2 regions of the Streptomyces sp. NPDC101393 genome follow, and region 2 is predicted to be linked to the other one. Evidence: riboswitches for the same ligand, from Rfam matches in the RefSeq annotation. Region 2 holds a riboswitch; the other holds the start of a gene.
The links. Region 2 has a riboswitch for S-adenosylmethionine ahead of ACIRQ7_RS15565 (aminotransferase class V-fold PLP-dependent enzyme). Riboswitches for the same ligand answer to the same signal wherever they lie in the genome.

Region 1: it holds a riboswitch for S-adenosylmethionine, as region 2 does, so the genes downstream of both, thrC (threonine synthase) here and ACIRQ7_RS15565 (aminotransferase class V-fold PLP-dependent enzyme) in region 2, are expected to answer to the same signal.

Annotation. Positions count from the first base shown of each region.
Region 1 is NZ_JBIWNU010000001.1:1,170,186-1,185,653, forward strand. It holds gene ACIRQ7_RS04990 (hypothetical protein) at 1-1,287, opposite strand, end outside; gene groL (chaperonin GroEL) at 1,857-3,482, opposite strand; gene ACIRQ7_RS05000 (cold-shock protein) at 3,808-4,014, opposite strand; gene ACIRQ7_RS05005 (MoaD/ThiS family protein) at 4,428-4,706, opposite strand; gene thrC (threonine synthase) at 4,803-6,092, opposite strand; SAM riboswitch class I at 6,110-6,270, opposite strand; gene ACIRQ7_RS05015 (glucosyl-3-phosphoglycerate synthase) at 6,440-7,411, shown strand; gene ACIRQ7_RS05020 (trehalose-6-phosphate synthase) at 7,471-8,952, shown strand; gene otsB (trehalose-phosphatase) at 9,062-9,964, opposite strand; gene ACIRQ7_RS05030 (DUF3263 domain-containing protein) at 9,975-10,247, opposite strand; gene ACIRQ7_RS05035 (extracellular solute-binding protein) at 10,315-11,532, opposite strand; gene ACIRQ7_RS05040 (ROK family protein) at 11,886-12,818, shown strand; gene nagA (N-acetylglucosamine-6-phosphate deacetylase) at 12,818-14,038, shown strand; gene pfkB (1-phosphofructokinase) at 14,222-15,148, shown strand; gene ACIRQ7_RS05055 (CBM35 domain-containing protein) at 15,206-15,468, opposite strand, start outside.
Region 2 is NZ_JBIWNU010000004.1:466,780-482,247, reverse strand. It holds gene ACIRQ7_RS15605 (glycosyltransferase 87 family protein) at 1-431, shown strand, start outside; gene ACIRQ7_RS15600 (hypothetical protein) at 388-1,761, opposite strand; gene ACIRQ7_RS15595 (NlpC/P60 family protein) at 1,813-2,844, opposite strand; gene ACIRQ7_RS15590 (NlpC/P60 family protein) at 3,095-4,120, opposite strand; gene ACIRQ7_RS15585 (NYN domain-containing protein) at 4,402-5,775, opposite strand; gene ACIRQ7_RS15580 (hypothetical protein) at 5,794-6,033, opposite strand; gene ACIRQ7_RS15575 (rhomboid family intramembrane serine protease) at 6,326-7,006, shown strand; gene ACIRQ7_RS15570 (Lrp/AsnC family transcriptional regulator) at 7,003-7,284, shown strand; gene ACIRQ7_RS15565 (aminotransferase class V-fold PLP-dependent enzyme) at 7,549-8,928, opposite strand; SAM riboswitch class IV at 9,097-9,213, opposite strand; gene trpD (anthranilate phosphoribosyltransferase) at 9,339-10,403, opposite strand; gene ACIRQ7_RS15555 (cytochrome bc complex cytochrome b subunit) at 10,582-12,219, opposite strand; gene ACIRQ7_RS15550 (Rieske 2Fe-2S domain-containing protein) at 12,216-13,280, opposite strand; gene ACIRQ7_RS15545 (c-type cytochrome) at 13,277-14,086, opposite strand; gene ACIRQ7_RS15540 (heme-copper oxidase subunit III) at 14,162-14,782, opposite strand; gene ACIRQ7_RS15535 (hypothetical protein) at 15,054-15,455, shown strand.

The DNA of each region.
Region 1 (15,468 bases), on a different contig from region 2:
GCTGTGCGGGGTGTTCTCCGAGTCGGTCTGGAACTGGTCGAGGGCGCTCCGCTCGGGCGGGAGCTCGGAGATGTCCGTGTTCAGGTCGATGGACCACGCGACCGGGTCGTAGTCGAGGGCGACCGCGCTGACCGTCGGGACGAAGCAGGCGTCCCGGAAGTCGTCACTGATCTTGACCTTGAGAGCATCCGCGACCAGACCGTACGAGGCGAGGGTGCCGCCGGGCGCGCCGTCGAAAGGCGGCACGTTCGTGGTGGTGGAGCGGCGCACCTCAAGGCCCAGGTGCATACCGCCGATACGCTGCTGGTCACCGGCGGGCTGGAAGCGGGCCGTGGCACTCGCCACGATCGCCTTCCAGTCGAAGGCCACCTCGCCCGGGGGCAGCTTCCGGCCGGTCCCCTGCCCGTTGCCGTTGGCGACGCCGATCTTGAGGGGCCGCTGCGGCCAGTGCCCGAGGTCCGCCAGCTCCCTCAGGAACTCCTCGCGCAGCGGGCTGGCGGTGGCCACCGGGCCCGAGTACTTGGCGTTCTCCACCCAGCCCCACAGCAGCTGCTGGGCGGCGGGGCTGCGGATCAGCTCGGCCTGCTTGGGCTGGTCGGGCTTGGACGGCGTCAGCGCCTCGAAGAAGTACGCCATCTGCTGGAGGACGAGCGGGATCCAGGCACCCTGGTGCGGCGAGTCCCAGGAGACGTAGGTCGCGGTCTGGTGGTCGATGCCCTCCCGCTCCATCGAGGCCAGGGCGTAGCGGGTGACCAGGCCGCCCATGCTCACCCCGCCGACGGTCAGCGGTTCGTTGCCCTGCCGCTCCTCGATGGCGCGCAGGACACAGCTCGTGGCCACTCCGGCGTTGGCCTGGATGTAGGTGTGCCGCTTGTCGAAGCCGAGCAGGATGACGTCCTGACCGGCGGCGAGCAGCTGGTCGAGGAAGCCCTCCTTGCCGGGCTCGTAGGGTGCGTTGAAGTGGCTCCAGAGGCCCGGCAGATCGCTCGGGCCGTAGTTGAAGCCGTCGGCGAAGATGAAAGGCCGCTGGAGGCCTCGGTGGCCGGCCCCGTAGTAGACGGCAGCCGTTCCGGTGGCCTGCTCGCCCCGGTGGGGCGACGTGCCGGACAGTACCCACTCCACGTCCGGCTGCCGTGCCGTCCCGGCGGCCGCCGGGGCGGCGGGCGCGTCGGCGAACCAGACACGCGGGGGGACGGCCTGGGCGATTTCCGCCAGCTGCTCGGTGGAGGCGGCGGTGGCGCCCTCCACCAGGCTGGTGTCGACATCGATGCGGGCTTGCTGTGCCATCTCTGACCCTTCGAGGGAACCTTCGTGGGCCGCCTGATCGCGGCCGCACGGAAACTCGCGAACGCACGCACGAAGCAAGCCAGTTGCGGGGCACAAGACCCACGAAATCGGCACCTTTGCGGCGATCGAGGGGGAAACTACCCACAGAGATCACCCCAAATAACCGGATGGCTACATTCCGCTTAAAGCTGGCCGGATCGCATCACCGTCGACAAGGGTGCGCCGACGAGGGCGGCCCCGTCCTTCGCCTCGGCCCCGCCCCAGGCCCCCACCGAGGGCGCATGCCTGCCCGCCCACCTCGCCCGCCGCCACGGCGACGGTGCGCCCTCCCGCGATTTCCTCGGCCTGCGCGATCACCTCGGCCACGCCGTCGACGAAGCGGTACGACGCCTCGACATGCCGGCCGTCGGGCCTGGGTGGCCGGTGCGACACCACGACCACGCGGCCGCCCACCGGCTCACCCACACCGGCCCGCCCAACGCCCGAAGGCGGCACCCCTGGAAGGGGTACCGCCTTCGATACGTACTGCGTACTGCTGGGGCGCTATGGCCTGCCGATCCTCAGGAGGATCAGAAGTCCATGTCACCGCCGGGCATGCCGCCGCCGGCCGGGGCAGCGCCCGCCTTCTCCGGCTTGTCGGCGATGACGGCCTCGGTGGTGAGGAAGAGCGCCGCGATGGAGGCGGCGTTCTGCAGCGCGGAGCGCGTGACCTTGGCCGGGTCGATGATGCCTTCGGCGATCATGTCGACGTACTCACCGGTCGCGGCGTTCAGGCCGTGGCCGACGGTCAGGTTGCGCACCTTCTCCACCACGACGCCACCCTCAAGGCCGCCGTTGACGGAGATCTGCTTCAGCGGGGCCTCCAGGGCCAGCTTCACAGCGTTGGCGCCGGTCGCCTCGTCGCCCTCGAGGTCGAGCTTCTCGAAGACCGAGGAAGCCTGGAGCAGGGCCACGCCGCCGCCGGCGACGATGCCCTCCTCGACGGCCGCCTTCGCGTTGCGAACGGCGTCCTCGATGCGGTGCTTGCGCTCCTTGAGCTCGACCTCGGTGGCGGCACCGGCCTTGATGACGGCCACGCCGCCGGCCAGCTTCGCCAGACGCTCCTGGAGCTTCTCGCGGTCGTAGTCCGAGTCGCTGTTCTCGATCTCGGCGCGGATCTGGTTGACCCGGCCCTGAACCTGCTCGCTGTCACCGGCACCGTCGACGATGGTGGTCTCGTCCTTGGTGATGACGACCTTGCGGGCACGGCCCAGCAGGTCGACGCCGGCGTTCTCCAGCTTGAGGCCGACCTCCTCGGAGATGACGGTGCCACCGGTGAGGATGGCGATGTCGCCGAGCATGGCCTTGCGGCGGTCACCGAAGCCCGGGGCCTTGACGGCGACGGACTTGAAGGTGCCACGGATCTTGTTGACGACCAGGGTCGACAGGGCCTCGCCCTCGACGTCCTCGGCGATGATCAGCAGCGGCTTGCCGGACTGCATGACCTTCTCCAGGAGCGGCAGCAGGTCCTTGACGTTGCCGATCTTGGAGTTGACGATCAGGATGTACGGGTCGTCGAGCGACGACTCCATGCGCTCCATGTCGGTGGCGAAGTACGCCGAGATGTAGCCCTTGTCGAAGCGCATACCCTCGGTGAGTTCCAGCTCCAGACCGAAGGTCTGGGACTCCTCGACAGTGATGACGCCTTCCTTGCCGACCTTGTCCATCGCCTCGGCGATGAGCTCGCCGATCTGGGTGTCAGCGGCGGAGATGGAGGCGGTGGAGGCGATCTGCTCCTTGGTCTCCACATCCTTGGCCTGCTCCAGCAGGGCGGCGGAGACGGCCTCGACGGCCTTCTCGATGCCGCGCTTGAGGGCCATCGGGTTGGCGCCGGCGGCGACGTTGCGCAGGCCCTCGCGGACCAGCGCCTGCGCCAGGACGGTCGCGGTCGTCGTGCCGTCACCGGCGACGTCGTCCGTCTTCTTCGCGACCTCCTTGACCAGCTCGGCACCGATCTTCTCGTACGGGTCCTCGAGCTCGATCTCCTTGGCGATGGAAACACCATCGTTGGTGATCGTGGGGGCGCCCCACTTCTTCTCGAGGACGACGTTACGGCCCTTCGGGCCGAGGGTGACCTTGACGGCGTCGGCGAGCTGGTTCATCCCGCGCTCGAGACCGCGCCGTGCCTCCTCGTCGAACGCGATGATCTTTGCCATGTGAAGTGTCCTCCACGGACTGGGGTACCCCCGGACAGAGTCTGGGGGAGGGTGGATCGGACCGAGAGGCGCCCGCGACGGACGGCCTGCACACCGTGTGGTTCCTTGCCCCACGCGGCCCGCGGGCCTCACCGGCCCGGTCCAAGTTCTGTCACTCTCACTGGGAGAGTGCTAACGCAATGATTAGCACTCGACCCCGTCGAGTGCAAGCGCCTCACCCCGGTGACCACTACCCACCGGATCCCCACCGGATGCCCTCGGGACAGCGAAGGACCCGCACCCCGGAAGGGTGCGGGTCCTCACAAACGCTGCAGTCGGTCGGCGCTCAGCCGGCCGCCACCCGGACCATGTCCGCCTGCGGCCCCTTCTGGCCCTGCGAGATCTCGAATTCGACTCGCTGGCCCTCCTCAAGGGTGCGGTAACCGTCCATCTGGATCGCGCTGTAGTGGACGAAAACATCCGCACCACCGTCGACCGCGATGAAGCCGTACCCCTTCTCCGCGTTGAACCACTTGACGGTGCCCTGAGCCATGCCTAACTCCCCTATTACTGGCCCTTGCACAGGACCGCACTCCGCGGACCCGGGTCAGACCTCACCCCCCAGGAGGCCCGCGGGGTGTGCGCCGGAACGCGTCGACCGCCGCTGAATGTATCTGCACCACTGCCCAGCGCAACAGGTCAATCGGACGAGAAATCCGGGACCGGGGAATCCGCCCTTATCCCGCGAACTGCCGCTTTTCCAGGGCAAGTCGGGCCGGGCATAGGGTGCTTAGGTGACAAAAACCGCACACATTTTGGGCACAACTGACCGCAGTCTCAGAGGAGTTGGCCGCGAGGCGGAGTGGGATCAAGACGATGGTAGCGCCTTTCGCAACATGGAATTACCCCGTCCGCTTTGCCGTGGACGGGGTAATTCCAGTCAGACGAGAGACGAGATGGCGCGAATCAGCACCCTCCGGCAACCGCGGGAATGATCGAGATGCCCGCGCCGTCCGGCGTCGGCGTCTCCAGACCCTGCTCGAAGCGGACGTCGTCGTCATTGACGTACACGTTCACGAAGCGGCGCAGCTTGCCCGCGTCGTCGAGCACACGGGCCGCGATGCCCTGGTGGTTCTTCTCCAGGTCACCGATCACCTCGGAAAGGGTCGCGCCCTCGGCGACGACCTCGGCCTCGCCGCCGGTGTACGTGCGGAGGATGGTGGGGATCCGGACCTTGACGCTCATGGGTTCTGCCTTCCAGCGACTACGGAATACGACTGCGGGTTCGGGGGCGGCGTACGGAGGGCGTACGCCGGGCGCCGCGTACGGCTGCGCCGCGGCTCAGCCCAGGCCGGCCGCGCGGAACGCGTCCAGGCTCGGGCGGATGGTGGCCGTGGGCCCGGTGGTCGGGGCGACGGCGTCAAGCGTCTTGAGGCCGTCGCCGGTGTTCAGGATGACGGTGGTCAGGGACGGGTCGAGCAGGCCGTCCTCGATGAGCTTCTTGGTCACGCCGACGGTCACGCCGCCCGCGGTCTCCGCGAAGATCCCTTCCGTCCGGGCCAGCAGCTTGATCGCGTCCACGACCTGCTCGTCGTTCACATCCTCCACCGCACCGCCCGTACGGCGCGCGATGTCGAGGACGTACGGCCCGTCGGCCGGGTTGCCGATGGCCAGCGACTTGGCGATGGTGTTCGGCTTCTGCGGGCGCACCACGTCGTGACCGGCCTTGAAGGCCGTCGAGACCGGCGAGCAGCCCTCGGCCTGGGCACCGAAGATCTTGTACGGCTTGTCCTCGACGAGACCGAGCTGGATCAGCTCCTTGAGGCCCTTGTCGATCTTCGTGAGCTGCGAGCCGGAAGCGATCGGAATGACGATCTGGTCCGGCAGCTTCCAGCCCAGCTGCTCGCAGATCTCGTACGCCAGCGTCTTGGAGCCCTCGCCGTAGTAGGGGCGCAGGTTGACGTTGACGAAGCCCCAGCCCTCGCCGAGCGGGTCGCCGATGAGCTCCGAGCAGAAGCGGTTGACGTCGTCGTAGTTGCCCTCGATGCCGACCAGGTCGCCGCCGTAGACCGCGGCCATGACGACCTTGCCGGCCTCCAGGTCGTGCGGGATGAACACGCAGGACTTGAAGCCCGCCCGGCGCGCCGCGGCGCCGACCGCGCCGGCGAGGTTGCCGGTGGAGGAGCAGGACAGGGTGGTGAAGCCGAAGACGCGGGCCGCCTCGACGGCGATCGCGACGACGCGGTCCTTGAAGGAGTGCGTCGGGTTGCCGGAGTCGTCCTTGACGTACAGGCCGCCGCTGACGCCCAGCTCGCGGGCGAGGTTGTCGGCCTTGACGAGCTTGGTGAAGCCGGGGTTGATGTTGGGCTTGTCGGCCACGTCGGCGGGGACGGGCAGCAGCGGGGCGTAGCGCCAGATGTTGTCGGGGCCGGCCTCGATCTGCTTGCGAAGGACCTCGGGGTCGCCGCTCGGCAGCTCATAGGCGACTTCGAGCGGTCCGAAACACTCCTGGCACGCGAAGATCGGGCCGAGGTCGAAACGCTGCCCGCACTCGCGGCAGGAGAGCGCGACGGCGGGTCCCAACGCGACGGTGGGGGCGTTTTCGGTGGTTTCGGTGTGCTGCACAGCCATGAGAGGGAGGCCCTTTCTCCTCATCTTCCTCGCAGCGCATCTCGCCACGAGACGGATTTGGCACCTTCCCTAGCCGGGAGCCTCACGCGCGCGGGACGTCTGCGTCCTGGCGGCAAGACCGGCTGGAGGGTTGCCGGGGCTTCAACGGGCCGTTTCCCTCTGCCCCTCTGGATGAGCGGTATGGCGCTGGATCGAAACCCAGGCGTTTGTGGCGGTGACCCCGACATGCGACGGCCATCCGCGTTGTTCAAGACTGTAACCGAAGGCCCTGATGGTTGAGATAGTCGTCCGAACCGCGAGATGGATCACACGGCCGCTGATACGGCGGTCACCGAGGAGTCGTAGACGTGCTGGAAGAGGTGGAGCGCTGGCTGAGCAGCCGCTCCTGGTCCGCTGCCGACCGCCCGCTGGACCGGCTCCTGGACGCCAAGCGGCAAACCGGCCGGACGGTCAGTGTAGTGCTGCCCGCCCTCGACGAGGAGGCGACCGTCGGCGCGATCGTCACGGCGATCCGTGCCGGGCTGATGACCTCCGCGGCCCCGCTGGTCGACGAGCTGGTGGTGCTGGATTCGGGCTCCACGGACCGCACGGCCGAGGTCGCGGCGGCGGCCGGCGCACGGGTCGTCCACCGGGATGCCGTACTGCCGAGGCTGCCCGCCGTACCGGGCAAGGGCGAGGTCCTGTGGCGCTCCCTCCTGGCGACCACCGGCGACATCGTCTGCTTCATCGACGCCGATCTCCGCGAATTCTCGCCCTCCTTCGTGTCCGGCATCGTCGGCCCGCTGCTGACGGATCCGGACATCCAGTTCGTGAAGGCGATGTACGACCGGCCGCTGGAGCCCGGCTTCGACGGGTCCGCCGCGGGCTCCCCCGGCCAGGGCGGCCGGGTCACCGAGCTGGTCGCCCGCCCGCTGCTGAATCTGCACTGGCCGCAGCTGGCGGGCTTCGTGCAGCCCCTGGGCGGCGAGTACGCGGCCCGCCGCTCCCTCCTGGAGCGGCTGCCCTTCCCCGTCGGCTACGGCGTCGAGCTGGGCCTGCTCGTCGACGCGCTGCACACCGTCGGCCTGGACGCCCTCGCCCAGGTCGACGTGGGCGTGCGCAAACACCGCCATCAGGACGGCCAGGCGCTCGGCCGAATGGCGGCGGCGATCTACCGCACGGCCCAATTGCGGCTGACCCGCGGCCATTTGGTACGCCCCCGGCTCACCCAGTTCGACCGCGGCGCGGACGGCTTCGTCGCACGCACCACGGACGTGGACACCGAGGAGCGCCCCCCGATGGCCGAAATACCGGAGTACGCGGCGCGGCGGGCGGCGTGAAGCGCGGCGCGCGGCGCTGTGGACGTTTGCGCGGCCACCCCGCGGGCTAGTGTCGCCGCATGGTCTCCGAACGCAGTGGTGCCGAGGTGCTCGTCGCGTCCAATCGTGGTCCGGTCTCCTATTCGCTGGGTGGCGACGGCACGCTGAGCGCCAAGCGGGGCGGCGGTGGGCTGGTCTCGGGCCTGTCGGCCATCGGGCCGGACACCGACGCGGTGTGGGTGTGTGCGGCGCTCGGTGACGGCGACCGGGAGGCGGTCCGGCGCACCGGGGGTGACCTGGACCGGGAGGACACCGGTGGACAGCGCGTCCGGATGCTGGACATCCCCGAGGACGTCCACTTCGCGGCCTACAACGGCATCGCGAACTCCGTGCTGTGGTTCGTCCACCACATGCTCTACCAGACCCCGCTGGAACCGGCCTTCGATACGGACTTCCGCGCGCAGTGGGCGTCGTACGAGGCCTACAACGCCGCTTTCGCCGACGCGCTGGCCGACGGCGCGGCGCCCGGCGCCGCCGTCCTCGTGCAGGACTACCACCTGGCGCTGGTGCCGGGCATGCTCCGGGAGCGCCGCCCCGACCTGCGTATCGCGCACTTCTCGCACACCCCGTGGGCGCCCGCGGAGTACTTCGCGATACTGCCCGACGACATCCAGCGGCAGCTGGCCCTGGGAATCCTGGGTGCGGACCGGGCCAATTTCCTCACCCGGCGCTGGTCCGAACGGTTCCTGGACTGCGCCGGTACCGCGCTCGGGTCCGACTGCGCGCTCCGGCGCCCGGAGGACGGGCCGCCCGAGCTCGTGTCGTCGCCGCCGGACCGCAAGCCGCACACGACCCGCATCGGCGTGCACGGCCTGGGCGCGGACGCCGCGTTCCTGCACGAACGCGCGCACCGCCCGGACGTCGACGAGCGGCTGGCGGCGCTGCGCGAGCAGATCGGCGGCGCGGACCGCAGGACCATCGTCCGCGTCGACCGCACCGAGCTCTCCAAGAACATCGTGCGCGGCCTGCACGCCTTTCGCCGGCTGCTCGCCGACCACCCCGAATGGCACGAGCGGGTCGCGCATATCGCCTTCGCCTACCCCTCGCGCCAGGACCTGGCCGTCTACCGCGACTACACCGACGAGGTGGAACGCGTCGCCGAGGCCATCAACGCCGAGTACGGCACGCCGACTTGGCTGCCCGTCATCCTGCACGTCAAGGACGACTTCGCCCGCTCCCTGGCCGCCTACCGCCTCGCCGACGTGGCCCTGGTCAACCCCATCCGGGACGGGATGAACCTGGTCGCCAAGGAGATCCCGGTGGTCTCGGACAACGGCTGCGCCCTGGTCCTGTCCCGCGAGGCCGGCGCCTGCGAGGAGCTGGGCGAGGACGCCCTGGTGATCAATCCCTACGACGTCAACGCCACCGCCGACGCCCTGCACGAGGCGCTGTCGATGGATCCGGGTGAGCGCGCCGAGCGCACCGGACGGCTGGCCGCCGCGGCGACCGCGCTGCCGCCGGCGCAGTGGTTCCTGGACCAGCTGGAGGCGCTGCGCGCCTAGGCCCTGTCGTCAAACTGCCTCCCCCGGCTAACGCCGGGAGGTGCCCCCAGCTTTGCGGGCACACGACGGGAGTTCGACGACAGGCCCTGGCGCGGTCCGCGGCGGCTGCTCAGGTGTCGTCGGATTCCAGCCGGTCCGCCAGCGCCCCCAGCAGGGCGACGACGCCGGTCGGGCCGTCGACCACCAGGTCGGCGCGGGCGGCGAGTTCGGCGACCTCGTTGCTGCCGCTGCAGACCAGGAGGCCGGTGCGGCCCTCGGAGCGGAGCCGGTCGACGGCGGCGAAGGCGGCGAGGTCGCCGAGGTCGTCGCCGGCGTAGAGGACGGTGGTGGCGTCGGTCTCACGGATCCAGTCGGTGAGGGCGACGCCCTTGTCCATGCCCGGGGGGCGCAGTTCGAGGACCAGCCGGCCCGGTTCGACGATCAGGCCGTGGCGTTCGGCGAGGGCGGTGAGCGGGGCGCGCAGCCCGTCGAAGGCGGCCTGCGGGTCGGCGGCGCGGCGGGTGTGGACGGCGACGGCGCGGCCGCCCTTGGTCTCGATCGCCGTGTCGGTCCGGCTGCCGTGCCAGACGCCGGACTCTTCGAGCACGCCGGGGAGTTCGGCCGCTGCGGCGGCGACCCCCGGGTGCGGGGCGGGTGCCTGAATGGCGCCGGTCGCCGCGTCCCAGCGTTCGGCGCCGTAGTGGCCGAGGACGACGAGCTGCTCCAGTCCGGGGGCGCCGGTGACGCCGCCGAGGCGGACGGCGACGGCGGCCGGGCGGCCGGTGATGACCGCGGCGGCGCGCAGCCGGGGCGCGAGGCGGCCGAGGGCGGCGGCGGCCTCGGGGTGGGCGCGGGCCTGTTCCGGGTCGGGGACGATGTCGGCGAGGGTGCCGTCGAAGTCGAGGGCGACGACGGTGCGTTCGGGGTGGGCCAGGAGTGCGGCGAGGCCGTCGCGGCCGGCCGCGGTGTGCGGTGTCGGCAGGGAAGGCGGTGTCGGTGCGGAATCCGGCGCGGCGTTCGGGGAGCTGCCCATGGCGTCGACCCTAGCGGCGGGAACGGCGGGCGTCGCGGACACGGCGGAGGCGGTTGACGGTGACCGGGTCGTGGGCGAGCGCGCGCGGGTCGTCCAGCAGGGCGTTGAGGAGTTGGTAGTAGCGGGTCGGGGAGATGCCCAGGCGCTCGCGGATGACCCGCTCCTTGGCGCCCGGTCCGGGCCAGGAGCGGCGCTCGACCGCGAGCACCGCTTCGTCCCGGGAGGAGAGCGCGGCCACCGCGGCGCTGTCCTCGCCGCCCCCGCCCGCCGTGCCGCTCGTCATCACGATTCCACGATAAGCCCACGGTCGGACAACGCCGGACCGGTCCGCTGCGGGCTCGTACGCACCCTCACTCGCCGGTGTTGTCGGCCGCGTCCGCGGTGTTCTGGATGTCGGTGAGCACACCGGCGGGGTTGCCGCGCGGGCCCACCGCGGCGCCCATCTTGGCCTTGACGGTCTTGGAGACCAGCGGCCAGGAGGTCTTGTTCGACGGGTAGAACTCGGCGCTGCCGAGCTGCTTGAGGAAGCTGTGCAGCGCAACGTACTTGTCGTCGTCGAGCATCGCCTGGGAGCCGGAGCTGGTGACCGGCAGCAGGCCGTACTCGCCGGAGAACTTCATCACGTTCTTCGTGCTGTAGACGAAGTCCAGGAACTTGCCGGCCTGTTCGCGGTGGCCGTTCTGCTTGAAGGCCATCATCCAGTCGGCGACGCCCATGGTGGCCTTGGCCTTGCCGTGGGCGCCGGGGAGTTCGACGGTGCCGTAGTCGACGCCCTTGGCCGCGGCCTGCTTCATCAGGGTGGGGTGGCCGTTGAGCATGCCGACATCGCCGTCGGCGAAGCCCTGGAAGGCTTCCTTGCGGTTCAGGTCGGCGGGGTCCATACCGGTCAGGCCCTTGCCGACGAGGTTCTTCTGAAGCCACTCGAAGGTCTTGACGTTCTCCGGCGAATCGATCGTGTACTTGCCGATGCTGTCGGTGTAGCTGCCGCCGCCGCTGAGCATCCACATCAGTGTCTCGGCCTGGGTCTCCTCCCGGCCGAGTGGCAGCGCGAACGGGATCCGGACGCCGTGCGCCTTCAGCAGCCCGGCATCGCGGGCTATGTCGTCCCAGGACTTCGGCGGGTCGGTGATGCCGGCCTCGGCGAACAGCTTCTTGTTGTAGAAGAGCCGCCGGGTGCTGGCACCGAAGGGCATGCCGTACTGGGTGCGCTCGTATTCGCCGGCCTCGGCGAGGGCCGGGGTGAAGTCGGCCTGGGTGGAGACGTTGAGCAGCTTGTCGGCGCTGTAGAGCTGGCCCTTGGCGGCGTAGTCGGCGTACGCGCCGATCTGCGCGAGGTCGGGGGCGTGACCGTCCTTGACGAGGTCGGCGACTTTCTTGTCGACCTCGGTCCAGCTGTAGACCTCGACGTCGACCTTGATGCCGGTCTTCTTCTCGAAGGCGGCGCTCAGGTCGTCCCAGTAGTGCTGGGTGCTGTTGGACTCGTGGGAGCCGTAGTCGGCCGCGATGAGCTTGAGGGTTTTGCCGCCCTCGTCCGAGCCGCCGCCGCAGCCGGTGAGGGTCAGTGTCATGGCTGTGGCGATCGCCGCCGCTGCCAGGCTCAAGTACCGCCGCTGCACTGCCACTACCGCCCTCTGTCCCGAAATTCCGTGTTTTGCCGGGTATGCCCCGTGGTTTCAGGGGTCGCCTTCCACCGGCATGAACGGCAAGTGTCTCCCGAGGCCCTCCACAAGGTCTACACCACCCCCTGTTTCCCTCCGCCGCCACCTTCCCGCCGCGTACGCTCCACGCCGGAACAAGGCCTGCTCAGGGCGGTGACGCGGCCGGAAGGCGGCACGATCGCACCGGACCGGGCGGCCGGCACATCGGAGTCGAACGGTGAGTGGACTAGACCTTTCTGGTCACCTCGCGCGAAACTGTTCCCGTGAGACACGTCATCGCCCTTGATGTGGGCGGCACCGGAATGAAGGCCGCCCTCGCCGGGGCGGACGGCACGCTGCTCTACGAGGCACGGCGCCCCACCGGCCGCGAGCGCGGCCCCGACGAGGTCGTCGAGACGATTCTCGGCTTCGCCGCCGAGCTCCGCGACATCGGACTCAGACGCTTCGGCACCGCCGCGGCCGCCGCCGGCGTCGCCGTCCCCGGCATCGTCGACGAGGCCGCCGGCATCGCCGTCTACGCCTCCAACCTCGGCTGGCGCGACGTCCCGATGCGGGCACTGCTGTCCGAACGGCTCGGCGGCATCCCCGTCGCCCTCGGCCACGACGTGCGCACCGGCGGTCTCGCCGAAGGCCGGATCGGCGCCGGCAAGGACACCGGCCGCTTCCTCTTCGTCCCGCTGGGCACCGGCATCGCGGGCGCCATCGGCATCGCCGGCCGCATCGAGGGCGGCGCGCACGGCAGCGCCGGCGAGGTCGGCCACATCGTCGTACGGCCCGGCGGCCGGGAGTGCGGCTGCGGTCAGCGCGGCTGCCTGGAGACGCTGGCCTCGGCCGCCGCGATCGGCCGCGACTGGGCCGCGGTCTGCGGCGACCCGCAGGCCGGTGCCGCGGACGCCGCCAAGGCCGTGGAGTCCGGCGACGCCCGCGCGCGCGTCGTCTGGCAGGCCGCCATCGACGCACTCGCCGACGGCCTGGTCACCGGCATCACCCTGCTCGACCCTCAGACGCTGATCATCGGCGGCGGACTGGCCGAGGCGGGCGACACGCTGTTCACGCCTCTGCGGGAAGCGGTCAGCCGCCGCGTTACCTTCCAGCGGCTCCCCTCGATCGTTCCGGCGGCCCTCGGGGACGCCGCCGGGTGCCTGGGCGCAGGACTGCTCGCCTGGGATCTTCTCTCCACGGAGGTAACCGCCTGATGGCACAGCAACAATCCGCGGGACGCCCCTCGGACCCCCGGCGCACCCTCCTGACCGGCGCCCGGATCGCACGCCCCTCCGGCGTCGTCGAGAACGGCCGGCTCGCGGTCGAGGGCACCCGGATCGCCGACCTCCGCAGCAGGGGCGCCGACACGGGCGCGGACGGGCGGCGACGCGGCGAGCGCGCCATCGACCTGACCGGCCACCTCATCGTCCCCGGCTTCGTCGACATGCATGTGCACGGCGGAGGCGGCGGCTCCTTCTCCTCCGCCGACCCCGAGGAATGCCTGACCGTCGCCGCCACCCACCGCCGGCACGGCACCACCTCGATGGTCGCCTCGACCGTCACCGGCGACCTGGACTCCCTCGCACGCCAGGCCGCCGTGCTCGCCGAGCTCGTCCAGCAGGGCGAGCTGGCCGGCATCCACTTCGAGGGCCCGTTCATCTCCGCGCACCGCTGCGGCGCGCACCAGCCCGAGCTGCTGCGCGACCCCGACCCGGCGGACGTCCGCAAGCTCATCGACGCCACCCACGGCACCGCCCGGATGCTGACCCTCGCCCCCGAACTGCCCGGCGGCCTGGAGTCCGTACGGCTGCTCGCCGACGCCGGGGTCGTCGCGGCCATCGGCCACACCGACGCCGGCTACGACGCCACCCGCGAGGCCATCGACGCGGGCGCCACCGTCGCCACGCACCTCTTCAACGCGATGCCGCCGCTCGGCCACCGCACTCCCGGACCGATCGCCGCCCTCCTGGAGGACGAGCGCATCACCGTCGAGCTGATCAACGACGGCACCCATCTGCACCCCGCGATCCTCCAGATGGCCTTCCGCGACACCGGCGCCGACCGCGTCGCCTTCATCACGGACGCGATGGGCGCGGCCGGGATGACCGACGGGATGTATCCGCTCGGCCCGATGCGGGTCGAGGTCAAGGACGGTGTCGCACGGATCAGCGAGGGCCCCACCGCGGGCTCGATCGCCGGCTCCACGCTCACCCTGGACCGCGCCTTCAAACGCGCCGTCACCGTCGACCATCTGACGGTCGAGCAGACCGTGGCGGCCCTTTCGGCCAATCCCGCCCGACTGCTCGGCATCGACGACCGGACCGGTTCCCTGGAGAGCGGCAAGGACGCCGACCTGGTCGTACTGGACGCCGCATACGACCTGGTGGGCGTGATGCGCCGGGGCGAGTGGCTGGTGCGCCCGCCGGGCATCTGAGTCCCCGGTCGGGCGTGCGCGAGCCGGCCGTCAGGACGGCCGTGCACCACACGGTGGTTGGCCCGGGTCTGGGCCAACCACCGTCGGCGATGGCATGATCGCTCGCGCACTTGTCCGCATGCCACCGCCTCGCGCGCCCGCCCGACCACGGCCGTCCGGCCACGACTGACCGGAGGGGGAACGGTGATCCTCACAGTCACGCTGAACGCCGCCCTGGACATCACCCACCACGTGACGCGGCTGCAACCGCACACCACGCACCGGGTCACCGACGTCGCCGAACGCCCCGGCGGCAAAGGCCTGAACGTCTCCCGCGTGCTCGCCGCGCTCGGCCACCGCACGATCGCCACCGGCTTCGCGGGCGGCGGCACCGGCGACGCGCTGCGCGCCCTGCTCGCCGAGACCGACGTCACCGACGCCCTGGTCCCGGTCGGCGGCGCCACCCGCCGCACCGTCGCCGTCGTCGACGAGACCTCCGGCGACACCACCCAGCTCAACGAACCGGGCCCCACCGTCTCCCCCGCCGAATGGGAGACCTTCCTCGGTACGTACCGCGAACTGCTGGGCGACGCACGGGCGGTGGCGCTCTGCGGCAGCCTGCCCCCGGGCGTCCCGGTCGACGTCTATGCCCGCCTGACCCGCGCCGCGCGCAGCGCCGGCGTCCCGGTCCTGCTGGACACCAGCGGCGAACCGCTGCGCCGCGGGCTCGCCGCCCGCCCCGACCTCGCCAAGCCCAACGCCGACGAACTCGCCGCCCTCACCGGCAGCACCGAACCGCTGCGCGCCGCCCGCGACGCCCGCCGCCGCGGCGCCCACGCCGTCGCCGCCTCGCTGGGCGCGGAAGGGATGCTCGCCGTCACCTCCGACGGCGCCTGGCAGGCCGCGCCGCCGCAGCGGATCGCGGGAAACCCGACCGGCGCCGGCGATTCGGCGGTGGCCGGTCTGCTGTCGGGACTTGTCGAGGAGCTGCCGTGGCCGGACCGGCTGACCCGCGCGGTCGCCCTGTCCGCGGCGACCGTACGGGCCCCGGCAGCAGGCGAGTTCGACGCGTCGGCATACGAAGAACTGCTGCCGCGCATCGTGGTGACGGAACGTCCTGCCGGGGCGTGAGCGAAGGCGCCCCACGGGGAGGGTGCGGGGCCCGGCCGCAGGGGCGGGCCCGGAACGCTACTTCTTCTTGACGTGCCCGGCCGTCAGCGAGAGCTGATCGAGATTGGCCTCGCACTGGTCGCCCTCAGCGCAGGAGACCGCGACCGTGTTGGTGCCCTTGTTCAGGTGGATCCAGCGGTAGGTGTACGTCCAGCCCTTGTCCCAGGCGCCTTCCTCGGCATGCGCGAAGTTCGACATGTTGATCTTCTGGGAGGCCGGGTCGCCGTTCACCGACAGCGTGGTCTTGGCGTCCTTGCCGGGGACGCCGTAGTCGATGAAGA
Region 2 (15,468 bases):
TGGGCTGGCTGCTGCTGTGGCGGCTGCGGGCCAGGGAGCTGACCGCCGCCACGCTCTGCGACGCCGCGTTCACCGCGACCCTGCTGTTCACCACCACCAGCCGGGTGATCAGCCCGCAGTACATGCTCTGGCTGGTGGGTCTGGCCGCGGTCTGCCTGAGCGCGCGGGCGAGCCGGCAGGCGCTGCCCGCCGTCCTGGTACTCCTCGCGACCGGGGTCACGCTGCTGGAGTTCCCCGTCTGGTTCGCGCACGTCGTGGCGAGCGACGGGCAGGGCATCGCCGTACTGGCGCTGCGCAACGGCCTGCTGGTCGCCGCCTCACTGCTCGCCTGCCGCCGGCTGTGGGTGTCCACCGGCGCGGGCCGCCGGCCGGGGCGCGAGCCCTCGCTCAGCGCAGCTGACCCTTCACGTACGCCCGCCACTGCCGGGTGAACTCCGCGAGACCGACGCCCAGTTGGGTCCGCATCGCGCGGTCCATCCGGTCCGCGCGGGCCGGTTGCCCCTTGCCGTTGGCCGCCGCCGGCCCGCCCGTGGCGGGTGCACCGGTCGCCGCCGCCCGCTGCGCCTCCATCGGTGCGCCCGCGCTCCCGGCGGGCGCACCGGTCCGCCCCACTTCCCGGTAGAAGGCGATCAGCTTGGCCTCGCCCCACTTGTCGGCGATCATCCGGCAGGCCAGCCAGCCGCCTTCGTACGCCTTCGCCAGCCGGTCCGCGCCGGAGGTGAAGCCGAAGTCCTCGTCGGTGGGCAGCCGGGCCGGCGGCGCGCCGGTCGCGACGGCCCGGGAGAGTTCCGGGGCGGCGACGGCGGCCTTGCGCTTGGTGCCGCGGTAGGCGACCCAGTCGGCGAGCCCCTCGGACAGCCACAGCGGGGTGGCGGCCGTGGTGACCGTGCGGGTGGCGACATGCGTGGTCTCGTGGGTGAGCACGACCTTGCGGCCCATGTCGTTGAGTTCCTCGTACGCGTCCGGATTGACGATCACGCGGTCGGCCGGGGCCTTCGCCGAGGCTCCCGCCTCGCCGGTGGTGACGGCCGCGATCCCGGCGTAGCCGGACGGCTCACCGCTGCCCAGCAGCTGCGCCATCCGCCCCACGGTGTCCGGCGCCTCCACGATGACCTTGCGCGACCACGGCCCCTTCCAGGCGGCGGAGACGGCGGGCACCGCCGCGTCGACCCGGTCGGCCAGGTCGTGCAGCCGGGCCGCCTCGCCGGCACCGCCGAGCACCAGGCTGTGCCGGCCGCGTACCAGCCGGACCGGGCCCTGGTCCCACAGCTGCCGGGTGCCGGTCTTCCCGGCCGCCTCACCGTCGGTGTCGGAAGAGATCCGCCAGCGCCCGTCGCGCTCCTTGAGGGTCAGGTACTGGACGGCGCTGACCGGCGCGGTGTCGTAGCCCTCAAGGCGGTAGCTGAGCCGGACCTTGGCGGCCAGCCGCTCTCCGGTGCCGCCGTCCGGGAGCGGGAAGGCGCCGGTCGACAGGAGGTCGTAGTGCCAGTCCGCGAGCGGCACCGCGGCGAGGTTGCCGAGCACCTTTTTCTGCTGGTCGCGGTAGCCGGTGGCCTGCGGGTCGACGGAGGCGAGGAAGCCCGCGGCGTCCCGCTTCCGGACCGCCTGGGCCCGTTGGTCCAGCATCTCCTGGACGTCGGGGAAGCCGGTGTCCGACGGCGCCGCCGGCGTGCAGCCGGCGAGCAGCGCGAGGGCCAGGACGGCGCCGCCCGCCACCCCGGCTCCCGACGGCGGCCGCCGCGCCGCGCGTTGATCCGACATGCGGCCGATCGTATGTGCGGCCCGCGCGGGGCAAAAATGCTGGGCGGCGTCTCAGGGCCGGGTGATGGACGAGATCGGCATCATGCCGACGGGGTCGTAGCGCACCCGCGCGCCGGGATAGGGGGCGTGCACGACCTGGCCGTTGCCGACGTACATGCCGACGTGGCTGGCGTCCGAACGGTAGATGACCAGGTCACCGGGTTGCGCCTGGCCGAGCGAGACCTGCCGGCCGGAGCCGCGCTGGGCCTGGGACGTCCGCGGGATGGAGACGCCGGCCCGGCCGTAGGCCCATTGGGTGAGACCTGAGCAGTCGAAGGACGAGGGGCCGGTGCTTCCCCAGGCGTACGGGGAGCCGACCGCGGCGCGGGCCGCGGCGACGGCCGCTGCGGCCCGCCCTGAGGCCGCCACACCGCCGAGGAGGTCCGGGAGGCCCCCGTCGCGCCCGCCGCCCCTGGAGGCCCGGTCAAAGGCCGCCCTGGCGTCCGCCGGGAGCGCGTGCAGCATCCGGCGCGCGGTGGCGAGCTTGCGCTGGACGTCCTTCTTGTGGCGCGCGACGTCCCTGCGGCCCGCCTCCAGGGAGGCCAGCCGCGCCGCGGTCTCCCGGCGCCGCTGGTCCAGCACCCGCCCGGCCGCGCGCAGTTCGCGCAGTTCACCGGCCTGGGTGGAGCCGATCCGGTTCAGCGCGGCGGCCTTCTCCAGGTAGCTGTCCGGCTGTTCGGACAGCAGGAGCTTGACGGTGGGGTCGATCCCGCCGCCCCGGTACTGGGCCGCGGCCAGCGCGCCGATCCTGCCGCGCAGCCGGTTGACCCGTTCCTGGGCGCGTGCGGTGCTGTCCTGCAGGTACGCCACCTGCTCGCGCAGTTCCCCGGCCCGCTCGTGGGCGCCGTTGTACTTCTCGGTGGCCCGCTCGGCCTGCTCGTAGAGCGCGTCGACGCGGGAGGCCGTGGTGTCCCCGCCGGTGGGGTCGGCGGCGGCCGGTGGAGCGGACAGCGTGGCGGCCGCTGTCGCCAGGGCGGCCGACAGGACGGTGACACCGGTGAGGGTGACGGGGCCGGGCTGCGAGGTACGGCGATGGGAGACCACGAGAGCCGCACTCCTTCCGTGTGCAGCCCCTGCCGCCCGGGAGGGCGTCGGTGACCGGCAGCTGCGAGGGCAGACAGTAACCGTGGCGGGACGCACCGGCCAAAGACCTCCGGCCGTACGCAAAAAGCCGCCCCGCCGGTGACTGTGCAGGTCACCGGCGGGGCGGTAAGTCAGCGGCGCGGGCCGCAATTCGCCCGTTCGGGCGGCAGATCCGGCGCATCCGGACGTCCGGAAGCGCCGGGGCGGTCGGTCAGACCCGCACGCCGTACATGAACGGCATGTTGCCGATCGACTCGTAGCGCACCGCGGCACCGGGCTTGGGCGCGTGCAGCACCTGGCCGTTGCCCGCGTAGAGGCCGATGTGGTGCAGGTCGCTGTAGAAGAGCACCAGGTCGCCCGGCTTGAGCGCGCTCTGCGAGCTGATCTGGGTGCCGGCGCTGGCCTGTGCCTGCGAGGTGCGCGGCAGCGACTGGCCGGCCTGCTGGTAGGCCCACGAGGTCAGACCCGAGCAGTCGAACGAGGAGGGGCCGGTCGCGCCCCAGACGTACGGGGACCCTATCTTCGACTGGGCGGCGGCCAGGGCGGCCGCCCCGCGCTGCGAAGCCGGCACGTCGTCACCGAGGTTGACCCGGTCGTTGCTGCGGTTGGCGCGGTCCTCCTTGGCCTGCAGCGCGGCGCGCTCCTTGGCCGTGAGGGTGTTGAGCAGCTCCTGCGCCTTGCCGAGCTTGTCCTTGATGTCGTCTTTCTTGTCACCGAGCGCCTTGCGGGTCTCGGTGAGGTCCTTGATCTTGCTCGCGGCCTCCGCACGCTCCTGGGCGAGCCGGCGCTGCTTGTCCGCGATGGTCTTCAGCTGCTCGGCCTGCTTGCCGCTCAACTGGTCGATCGTGGCGGCCTTCTCCAGGTACGTGTCCGGGTCGCCGGAGAGGAAGAGCTGGACGGACGGGTCGATGCTGCCGCTGCGGTACTGGCCGGAGGCGACGGCGCCGAGACCCTTGCGCAGCTGGTTCAGCTCCCCCTGGCCGCGGGCGACCTTGTCCTGGAGGCCCTCGACCTCCTTCTGGAGCTTCTCCTGGTCTTCCTTGACGCCGTTGTACTTCTCGGTCGCCTGCTCGGCCTGCTCGTAGAGCTTGTCGACCTCGGACTTGACGTCCTTCTTCGACTGCTGCGGGTCGGCCTGCGCGGCCTGGGACGAGAGGGCGACCGCCGCGGCGGCGGTCGCGGTGAGCACGGTGACGCGAGTACGGCTCGGCTGCTTGGGTCGACGGTGGGACGCCACGAAGGCGAGCTCCTTCTTCCTCCAGCCGCCTACCGGGAAGTGGGGGGGGTGAGACCCCGGCTCCGCGTGAACGCCGCGGACTCGGCGGTTCCTTCACTGTTCATCCCGGTTGGATGATCACCTGCATGAAGGTTCGAGGCCTGACCTTAGTAACCGAGTTGTGATCGCTTCAAATCCTCACGGGAAAAAACTGCGTCACCGACCCCATCCTTTACCAACATCACACAGGCAGTAAGCGCCATTTGACGCTCAGATACGAATCGGCGCCGTTTTTCCCGGCGTCAGGTACGGGCAAGTCGCTTGAGAAGCAACGCCGATGCGACCGGCCGCGCGCCGGCCTTCGCCACACCGTCGGCCACTTCCCGGTCCGTGGAGACCACGACCACCGGACGGCCGGGCGGTTCGGCCCTTACCAGCTGACGAATCAACTCATCGGCCGTTACGCCCGGTTTGCTGAACAGCACCCGCACCCCGCGCGGCGGCGCGAGCAGCACCGGCGCCGCGAGTTCCGCACCGTCGAAGACACACGTCATCTCCGCCCCGGTCTGCGCCGCCAGCACCGCCAGCCCGCCCAGCAGCCGCAGCCGCTGCTTGTCCAACGGCATCGTCGGATAGCCGGTCTTGGTGACGTTGTAGCCGTCCACGACCAAGTGGGCCTGCGGCAGGGCCAGAAGCTGGTCGAGCAGCGCCGGATCCATGTCCGAGAGCGCGCGGGTCGCGATGTCCTTCGGTGTCATCCGGCCCGGCTCGACCGCCTCGACGGTGTCCGCCGGATGCACATTGGCCGGCGGCAGCGCCAGCTCGCGGCGCAGCCCCTGCGCGGCGTCAAGGACGGTGTCCAGCAGCAGCCGCAGCCGCATGTCCTCGACGCTGCGCCCCTCGCGGGCGGCCCGCCGGCTGGTCTCCAGCGCCCCCTCGACCTCGCCGACCCGGGCCTTGAGCCGGCGCAGCTCGCTGTCCGCCGCGGTCTTCTCCGTCGCCGCCCGGTCCCGGGCCTCCGCCAGCGCTGCCTCGGCCTTGCGCACCGCCGCCTGGCCGCGCTTGACGTCGCTCAGCGCGCTGCGCAGCTTGCGCTGCAGCGAGTCGTTCTCCTTGCGGGCGGCGTCCAGGTCCACGCGGACGCGGTCGACGTCCGTACGGGCTTCCGTACGCGCCTGCGCCAATTCCTCGCGCAGCCGGGCCAGCTCCCGCTGGGCCTCCTCGCCCGCCCGCTCGGCGCGGGCCCGCTGGGCCTCCTCACCGGCTGCGGCGACGAGCTTGACCCAGCCGTCGGGGCGCATCACATAGGCCGCCGCCGCGACATCCAGCGGGTCGGCGGCGGCGGGCGGCGTGCCGTGGTCGAGGGCCTCGGCGAGTTCCGGCTGGGATTCGCGCAGCTTGCCTGCGATCCGCTGCCGGAAGACCGCGTCGCTCTCCAGCGCCGAAGCCATCGCATTACCGGCGAATTTGGCCCGACGGGTCGGGGTGAAACGGGCGTACTGCCGCAAGGGGGGCGGCAGTTCGGCGATCGTCAGACCGCCGAACGACTCCGCGGCGAGCGCCACGACGCGGCGCCGTACGCCCTCGGGCAGCGGACGGTCGAGCACTTCTTCGGCCGCACCCTCGGGTGCGTCGTCATGCTCCGCCCCCGGCTCCCCTTCTGGACGCTCCACCACGGCTGCATCGCTCCGTTCTCAGGCGCTCGCGCCCGGCCGGTCGACCAGCTCGATCTGGTCGACCGCGTTGCACCAGCGGCAGCGCACGGACTCGATGCTCTCACTCAGGACGTCGCGCTCCTCCACCTTCGGCTCCCCGGCCAGGTCGAGGTGGACGTACTCCACGACCTTGGACTGTCGGGTCACGTCGAAACGGGTGAGGTTGCCGCACAGGGTGCAGCGCCACCGGGTCTCGGCCGTCGGCAGGGGAAGCGCCATCGTGTCGTCCTCTTTCGTGCTCGTGCTGCGGTGGCTCACGCGGTGCGCCGTCGGAACGCGGAGGTACGCAAAGTACTGCCTGTAACCCTACGGCCTGATGGGGGGCCGGTGCGGGCCGTGCCCAGGAGCCGGGACGCGGCGAGGCACTCTGTCCCGATTGCCCGCATTGAGTCATGATCACTTCATGATGGCGCCGTCTCCCTCCCCTGGCTCCTCCCCTTCCTCGCCCCGGCCCCCCGCACTCCCCCGGCCCGCGCACCCGGCCCGGTCGCTGCGGGCGGTGTTCTCACGGATGACGAACGTGCTGATCGGCCTGTGCTGCGCGGTCTTCGTGATCGGGCCCGCCTCCGGTCTCAACCGGATATACGGCACCGGCGACGCCCTCATGCAGGCCCAGACCGCCTACTTCGAGCGCTGGGGCGTGATCCCGCTCGACCTGTGGAGCGGCTCCGTCGCCGCACTGGCCACCCCGCTCACCGCGCTGTTCGTCCACGGCAGCTGGCTGCACCTGCTCGGCAACATGCTGTTCCTCTACGTGTTCGGCGCGATGGCCGAGGCGCGGATGGGCCGGCTGCCCTTCACCGTCTTCTACCTCGTCACCGGCTATCTGGCGCTCCTGGGCTACGCCGCCGCGCACGCCGCCTCGGGACAGACCCTGGTCGGCGCGTCCGGCTCGATCTCCGGCGTGCTCGGCGCGTTCCTCCACCTCTTCCCCAAGGCCCGCGTCACCAGCGTCTTCCCGTTCCTCTTCTTCCTGCCGTTGCGCTTCCCCGCCTGGATCGTGCTGCTGTTCTGGTTCTTCCTCCAGTGGCAGGCCGCCCAGGACGACCCCAACGGCCCCGGCGTCGCCTACCTCGCCCATGTGGTGGGCTTCGCCCTCGGCTTCCTCTACGCGTGGGTGCGCTACGGGCGGGATACTGTGGGGGCCACCAGGGTGAACGAAGCGGCGACCGAGGGAGAGAGCCAGCAGTGATCACGTCGATCGTGCTCATCAAGACCAGCGTGGACCAGATCCCGGAGATCGCCGAGAAGATCGCCGCGCTGGAGGGCGTCAGCGAGGTCTACTCCGTCACCGGTGCGCACGACCTGATCGCGATGGTGCGGGTCGCCGCCCACGACGACCTCGCCGATGTCATCCCCGGCCAGATCAGCAAGGTGCCCGGCGTCTCCTCCACCGAGACGCACATCGCCTTCCGCACCTACTCCCAGCACGACCTCGAAGCGGCCTTCGCGATCGGGCTCGACGCGTAGGCACTGCTCTTTTTGGGGCTCCCCCACATTTTCGGCTGTCCCGCCGTAGCGGTTGATCGTGGTTGATCGCCATCGCGCCCGCGGCGGGCCGGTGCCGCCGCGCGGGGGCTGCCAGGCCCATTGGGTGTGGTGAAGGACCGGTGGGAGTGGCACGTCAGGGTCCGGGCCCCGGCGCGTGCGAAGGCAGCCGCGCCCGCCCCCACCGGCCCGCCGCGGGCGCAAGGGGAGCAACCCCCGCGGCGGGACAGCCGGCGACGTGGGACGTCAGCCCGCGCTGCGCGCGGGGACGCAACGCCCGTCCTCGGTGCGGTAGTTCCACCGGGCCCCGTCCGCGACGAGTTCCTTGACGGCCCGCACGAACCGCTCGATGTGCTCGTCGGGCGTCCCCGCCCCGAAGCTGACCCGGATGGCGTTCAGCGACCGCTCACCGGGCGCCGCCTCCGGGGCGCCGCACTCGCCCTGCTCGCCCGGCTCGCCGCCCAGGAGGGTGCGTACGAGCGGGTGCGCGCAGAACAGGCCGTCGCGCACGCCGATGCCGTACTCCGCGGACAGCGCGGCCGCGAAGTGCGAGCTGTTCCAGCCCTCGACGACGAAGGAGATGACGCCGACCCGCGGGGCGTCGTCGCCGAAGAGGGAGAGCACGTTCACCTCGGGCACCTCGGCCAGGCCCGCCTGGACCCGGGCGATCAGCGTCCGCTCGCGGGCGACCAGATCGTCGAACCCGGCCTCGGTCAGTGCCTGGCAGGCAGAGGCGATGGAGTAGGCGCCGATGACATTGGGCGAACCGGCCTCGTGCCGGGCGGCGGTGGTGTGCCACTCCACGTCCACGCCGCCGTCCGCACGCCGCGCGACCTTGCGGCTGGCGCCGCCGCCCGCGAGGTACGGGTCGGCGTCCTGCAGCCAGTCCGCGCGGCCGGCCAGCACCCCGGCGCCGAACGGCGCGTACAGCTTGTGACCGGAGAAGGCGACCCAGTCGACGTCCAGCGCGTCGATGTCGACGGGGTGGTGCGGGGCGAGCTGCGCCGCGTCCAGGACGATCCGCGCGCCATGGGCGTGCGCCGCGGCCGCCAGCTCCTTGACCGGCCACAGCTCACCGGTCACATTCGACGCCCCGGTCACGCACACCAGCGCCGGGCCATAGGGCTCGCGCTCCGCCAGCGCCTTCTCCAGGGTGTCCACGGCCTGCTGGTGGGTGCGCGGCGCGTTGAGGTACGTCACCTCGGTGTCCGGGCGCTGTTCCCACGGCAGGAGCGAGGCGTGGTGCTCGGTCTCGAAGACGAACACCCGGGTGTGCGCCGGGAGCGCGGCCGCCAGCAGGTTCAGCGAGTCGGTGGTGGAGCGGGTGAAGACCACCTGGTCCTCGGCGCGGCAGCCGAGGAAGTCCGCGATCGTCCGGCGGCTGTTCTCGAACAGGTCGGTGGAGAGCTGCGAGAGGTAACCGGCGCCACGGTGCACGCTGCCGTAGTACGGCGCGTAGCCGGCCACGTCGTCCCAGACCCGCTGCAGGGCGGGCGCGCTGGCCGCGTAGTCCAGCGCGGCGTAGTCGACCTCTCCACCGGTCACGAGCGGGACGAGGACATCCCGGCCCAGAACCGGCAGCGGGGCACAAACGGAACGGTCAGCGGCAACGACGGAAACAGACATGGCGAACTCCCGTGAGAGACAAGCGAATGCGCTGCGAAAAGGGCGCACGGCAGCAGGCCGCGGCGGCGCAGCAGAAAGAAAAAGGGGGCGGAAAAGGGGCCGTCAGGCCCTATCGCATTCGCTGAATCATGAAGAGATCTCCCTCGAGGACCAGGATCCCTGGCGAGGGATCCGCGCTTGCCGCAGACCTCGCTGCCTGCGGCCTGGTCATCACCCGGGGCACCCCGCCACGGAAGGAGGGTTGCCGGACAGCGGGCCGGGGCCATATCGCTGTCACTCGTGACCTGGGCAGAATCATGCCACACGAGCAAAAAGGCGCAAGGCCCGGTCCGTATGACGGACTGAGCCCTGCGTCACACCCTGCGTCACCGGCCGCTCATGTGTACCGGCGGTTCAGCGGCACCGGCGGTTCATGCGTTGCTGGCCGCCACCCAGCGCTCCAGCGCCCGCTTGGCCGCACCGGAGTCGATCGAGGCGGCCGCCTTGCCGAGGGCCGCCCGGATCTGCTCCGCCAGCGGTGCGTCGCCCGGCTCCAGCGCCACCAGCGCCGCCGCGGAATTCAGCAGCACGGCATCACGCACCGGGCCCGTCTCCCCGTCCAGCAGCCGGCGCGCCACATCCGCGTTGTACGACGCGTCGGCGCCCCGCAGCGCCTCCACGGGCACCAGGGGAATGCCGACGTCCCGCGGGTCGAATGCCTCCGCGCGCACCACGCCGTCCCGTACGACCCACACCCGGGACGTCGCGGTGGTCGTCAGCTCGTCCAGACCGTCGTCACCGCGGAACACCAGCGCCGACGAGCCGCGCTCGGCCAGCACCCCGGCCATGATCGGCGCCATCCGGGCGTCCGCGACGCCCGTCGCCTGGGCGCGGACCTTGGCGGGATTGGTCAGCGGGCCCAGCACATTGAAGGTCGTGCGGATGCCCAACTGACCGCGGGCGTTGGCGACATGGCGCAGCGAGGGGTGGAACTTCACCGCGAAGCAGTAGGTGATGCCCGCCTCCTGCGCGACCTCGGTGACCCGCCGCGGGGTCAGATCGAGATTGACGCCCAGCTTCTCCAGCACGTCGGAGGCGCCGCTGGCCGAGGACACCGCACGGCTGCCGTGCTTGACGACCTTCGCGCCGGTGCCGGCCACCACGATCGAGGCCATCGTGGAGATGTTGACGGTCTTCGCGCCGTCGCCGCCGGTGCCGACGATGTCCACGCTCGGACCCGGCACCTCGATCAGCCGGGCGTGCTCGTACATCGCGCGCACCAGCCCGGTGATCTCCGCGACGGTCTCGCCCTTGGCCCGCAGCGCCACCGCGAACCCGGCGATCTGCGCGTCGCTGGCCTCGCCCCGCATGATCCGGTCCATCGCCCACGCGGTGTCCGCGGCGTCGAGGTCACGGCCTTCGAGCAGGGCGTCCAGCATGCCCGGCCAGGTGTGGGCCGCCACGCTGTCGCCGCCGACCGGGGTCACAACGTTCATGGTCCACACTCCTGGTTTGTCTCTGCTTATGACGTCACCCTACCGAGCCCCGGACATGCCGGAGGGCCCCGTCCACATTGGGTGATCCCCTGCCCGGCCGAAGCCGGGAACGTGGGGAAGGACGGGGCCCTCTGGGTGGCGTTACACCCTGCTCGGCGCCCTGGGGGCGCCGCGGGGATCAGTGGTGGCCGTGGCCGCTGGTGATCTCCTTGTACTCCTCCGCCGTGGGCTTCGGAATGACGTTGTCCTCGCCGTAGTACGACTTGGAGAGCTTGGCGCGCAGCTTCCGCGAACGCGACACCTTGCGCTCGACGCCGTTCTCGTCGACCTCCGGGCCGAGCTCCAGGGGCTTGGGCTGCTCGTGCTGCGTGAGCACGTGCAGCTGCTCCTGGTCGAGCGGCTCGTGGACCTCGACGAACTCACCGTGCGGCAGGCGCTTGATGATGCCGGACTCGCGTCCGTGCAGCACCTTGTCCTTGTCCCGCCGCTGCAGACCCAGGCAGATCCGCTTGGTGGCGATGAAGGCGAGCACCGGCCCGACGAAGAACCCGATCCGGACGAACCAGGAGATCGAGTTGAGCGACAGGTGGAAGTGCGTGGCCCACAGGTCGTTGCCACCGCCGATGAGCATCACGAAGTACGCGGTCAGCCAGGCCACACCGAAGCCGGTGCGGGTCGGGGCGTTGCGCGGACGGTCGAGCAGGTGGTGCTCGCGCTTGTCACCGGTGATCCAGGACTCGACGAACGGGTAGACCGCGATCGCGACCAGAACCAGCGGGAAGATCACGATCGGGATCAGCACACCGAAGTTGACGGTGTGGCCCCAGAAGTTCCACTCCCAGCCCGGCATCACACGCACCAGACCCTCGGCGAAGCCCATGTACCAGTCGGGCTGGGCGCCGGTGGACACCTGATCGGGCCGGTAGGGGCCGATCGCCCACACGGGGTTGATGCTGGCGACCGCGGCGATCACCGAGATCACGCCGAAGACCAGGAAGAAGAAGCCGCCCGCCTTCGCCATGTAGATCGGCAGCAGCGGCATGCCCACGACGTTCTTGTTGGTCTTGCCGGCACCCGGGAACTGCGTGTGCTTGTGGTAGAAGACCAGGATCAGGTGCGCCACCAGCAGGCCGAGCATGATGCCCGGCAGCAGCAGCACGTGCACCGTGAAGAACCTCGGGATGATGTCGTGCCCCGGGAACTCCCCGCCGAAGATGAACATCTGCAGGTACGAACCGACCAGCGGCATCGCCAGGATGACTCCCTCGATGAACCGCACGCCGGTGCCGGAGAGCAGGTCGTCGGGGAGCGAGTAGCCGGTGAAGCCGGTGAACATGCCCAGCACGAACAGCAGGAAGCCGAACAGCCAGTTGACCTCACGCGGCTTGCGGAAGGCGCCGGTGAAGAACACCCGCATCATGTGGACCATCATCGCGGCCAGGAAGACCAGCGCCGCCCAGTGGTGAATCTGCCTTATAAGGAGACCACCGCGGACGTCGAAGCTGATGTCCAGCGTCGACTCGAAGGCCTGCGTCATCCGCACCCCGTGCATGGGCACGTAGGAACCGTGGTAGGTCACCTCGGCCATGCTCGGGTGGAAGAACAGCGTCAGGTAGACACCGGTCAGGATGATGATGATGAAGCTGTAGAGCGCGACCTCACCCAGCATGAAGGACCAGTGGTCCGGGAAGATCTTGCGCATGTTGGACTTGGCGAGGCTGTAGATGCCCAGCCTGCCGTCCGCCCAGTCAGCGACCCGCTCGCCCGCGGGCGCCTTGCCGCGGCGCGGGGTTGCCGCGCCAGTCTCGTTACTCATCCGCGCTCCCAGAAGCTCGGGCCGACGGGCTCCTCGAAGCCGCTTGCGGCCTCAAGGAAGCCGTCCTTCACCGTGATGTGCAGCTGCGGCAGGGCATGGCCCGCCGGACCGAAGATCACGCGGGCGCCGTCCGCCAGGTCGAAGGTCGACTGGTGGCACGGGCAGAGGACGTGGTGCGTCTGCTGCTCGTACAGGCTGATCGGGCAGCCGACGTGGGTGCAGATCTTCGAGAAGGCCACGATGCCGTCGTGCGACCACTCGAGTTCGTGCTTGTCCTTGATCTCCTGCGGCTGAATCCGCACGAGCATCAGGGCGTCCTTGGCGATCTTCTCGGCGAAGTCCTCGCTGTCGTCCTCCAGGCCCTCGGGCTTGGCGAACGTCAGGGAGCCGACGGCGATGTCCTCGGGACGCAGCGGGAGGTTCGTCGACTGGTTGACCAGCCGGATGCCCTTCCGCCAGCCGGTGGTGCGCAGCTTCGTGCCCGGCAGCGGACCGAGGTCGCGCAGCAGGACGACGCCGGAGAGCGGCACCAGGGCCAGCGCACCGAACATCGTGTTGCGGATCAGCTTGCGGCGCCCGAACCCGGACTCCTTGGCACCCTGCGCGAAGTCGGCCAGAACTTTGGCCTTGACCTCGGGCTCGGCCTCGATCGGGTGCCGGTCGTCGGCGACCTCTTCGTCCGACATCAGCGTGCGGGCCCAGTGGACCGCGCCGGCGCCGATGCAGAAGAGCGCCACACCGAGCGTCAGGCCGAGCGCGAAGTTCAGCGCGCTGACGTGACCGAACGGCCAGATGTAGACGATCTTGTCGATCGGGAAGATCACGTACGAGGCGATGAAGCCGACCGTCGCGAGCATGGACAGCAGGAAGAGGAAGGCCACCGCGCGCTCGGAGCGCCGGGCCGCCTTCTCGTCGATGTCCTGGACGCGGTGTTCGTGGGCCGGCAGACCCGGGTCGGCGAACGGGTTCTCCGCCGGCTTCACCACACCGTCGTGAGCCGTCTCCCGCTCACTGGGAAGGGTTTCTTCTGGCACGTCTTCGTGTCGTCCAGTCTCACTCATGACTTCTTGGCCTTCGTAGTCCGGGCTGCGACCCAGATGGCGACACCGATCAGCGCGCCCATGCCGGCGATCCAACCGAAGAGGCCCTCGCTGACCGGTCCCAGGCCGCCGAGGTCCAGGCCACCGGGGCTCGGGGTGTCATCGCCGTTGACCGCACCGAGGTACGCGACGATGTCCTTCTTGTTGTCCTTCGACAGCGAGCCGTCGCCGAAGTTCGGCATGTTCTGCGGGCCGGTCTCCATGGCCTCGTAGATGTGCTTCGGGTCGACCCCGTCGAGCTCCGGTGCGTACTTGCCGTTGGTGAGGGCGCCGCCCTTACCGGTGAAGTTGTGGCACTGCGCGCAGTTGGTGCGGAACAGCTCGCCACCCTTGCCGATGTCGGCGCCGTCGGAGCTGTACTGCTCCTTGCCCGGAACGGTGGGGCCCGCGCCCAGCGACGCGACGTACGCGGCGAGCTGGTCGATCTCGGCCTGGTTGTAGATGTTCTTCTTCGCCGGGACCTGGGCGCCCGGCTGCTGGGCCGGCATACGTCCGGTGGCCACCTGGAAGTCGACGGCTGCGGCGCCGACGCCGACCAGGCTCGGTCCGTCGGAGGTGCCCTGACCGCCGGTGCCGTGGCAGCTTGCGCAGCCCACGGCGTAGAGCTTCTTGCCCTCCTTGATGGCAAGAGACTGGGCGGCGTCATCGGCCTGAGCCTTGTCCGCCGGCGCGAACGCGGCGTACAGCCCCCCAGTGACCGCCAGCGCGAAGAGTAGGACGACGAGCGCCGCCAGCGGATGGCGCCGTCGTGCGGAGAGCTTTTTCACGGATTACCCCGGTGTCAGGATTTTCTGCGTCGATGCTTTGGCTATGTCTGAAATGCGGGTCCGGTCAGGACCGGGTTACCGGATCAGGTAGATCGTGGCGAAGAGGCCGATCCAGACGACATCGACGAAGTGCCAGTAGTAGGACACGACGATGGCCGCGGTGGCCTGCGTGTGGGTGAACCTCTTGGCCGCGTACGTCCTGCCCAGGACCAGCAGGAAGGCGATCAGACCGCCCGTCACATGCATGCCGTGGAAGCCGGTGGTCAGGTAGAACACGGATCCGTACGGCCCGGAGGAGAGCGAGAGGCCCTCTTCCTTGACCAGATCGGTGTACTCGAAGACCTGACCGCCGATGAAGATCGCCCCCATGATGAAGGTGATCACGAACCACGTCCGCAGCTTCTTTACGTCGCCACGCTCGGCCGCAAAAACACCGAGCTGGCACGTCAGAGAGCTGAGCACCAGGATCGTTGTGTTCGTCGCGGAGAACGGAAGATTCAGCGCATCGGCGGATTCCTTCCAATACTCGGCTCCGGTCACCGATCGGAGGGTGAAGTACATCGCGAAGAGGGCCGCGAAGAACATCAGCTCGGAACTCAGCCAGATGATGGTTCCGACGCTGGTGAGGTTCGGCCGATTGACCGACGGGTGCGCGTGCCCGGTTTCTACTGTCGTTGCTGTCGCCACGACCGACATTATGTCGGTCGCTTATCCCGCCCTCACTCCGGGGGGTGCCGTTCGGTGTGTCAAGGGCGTATGCCCTGCTCGTACGGGCCCTTCCCACGGTCGCTCGAAGGGGGGAAGTACGGCCGCGGCGTGGGGCCCCGGACGCCGCGCCGACCAGTCCTGACGGCGCGTTGGGCAGATCTTCGATCCGTCCGAACCCTCCTGCGCGCCCCCCGTGCGGGAGTAGCATCCGCGCAAACGTCCCACCCGATGCTGTGCCGCTACGAAGCGTGGAGGAACGATGCAGGCGACTGCCACGGTGCTGGTCTACAGCGACAACGCCAACACCCGCGAGCAGGTCCGGCTGGCGGCCGGCCGGCGGCCCGCCGCCGATGTTCCGCAGATCGAGATCCTGGAGTGCGCCACCCATCCCGCCGTCCTGGAGGCCCTGGAACAGGGCGGCATCGACGTCTGCGTGCTGGACGGCGAGACGGCGCCCCTGGGGGGTATGGGCGTCTGCCGGCAGATCAAGGACGAGATTTTCCACTGCCCGCCGGTGCTGCTGCTCATCGGCAGGCCGCAGGACGCCTGGCTGGCGACGTGGAGCCGCGCGGACGCCGCCGTGACCCATCCCGTGGACCCGGTGGCGTTCGCGGACTCCCTGGCCGCACTGCTGCGTACGAAGCACCTCACACAGGCCTGAGCGGCCGCCTGAG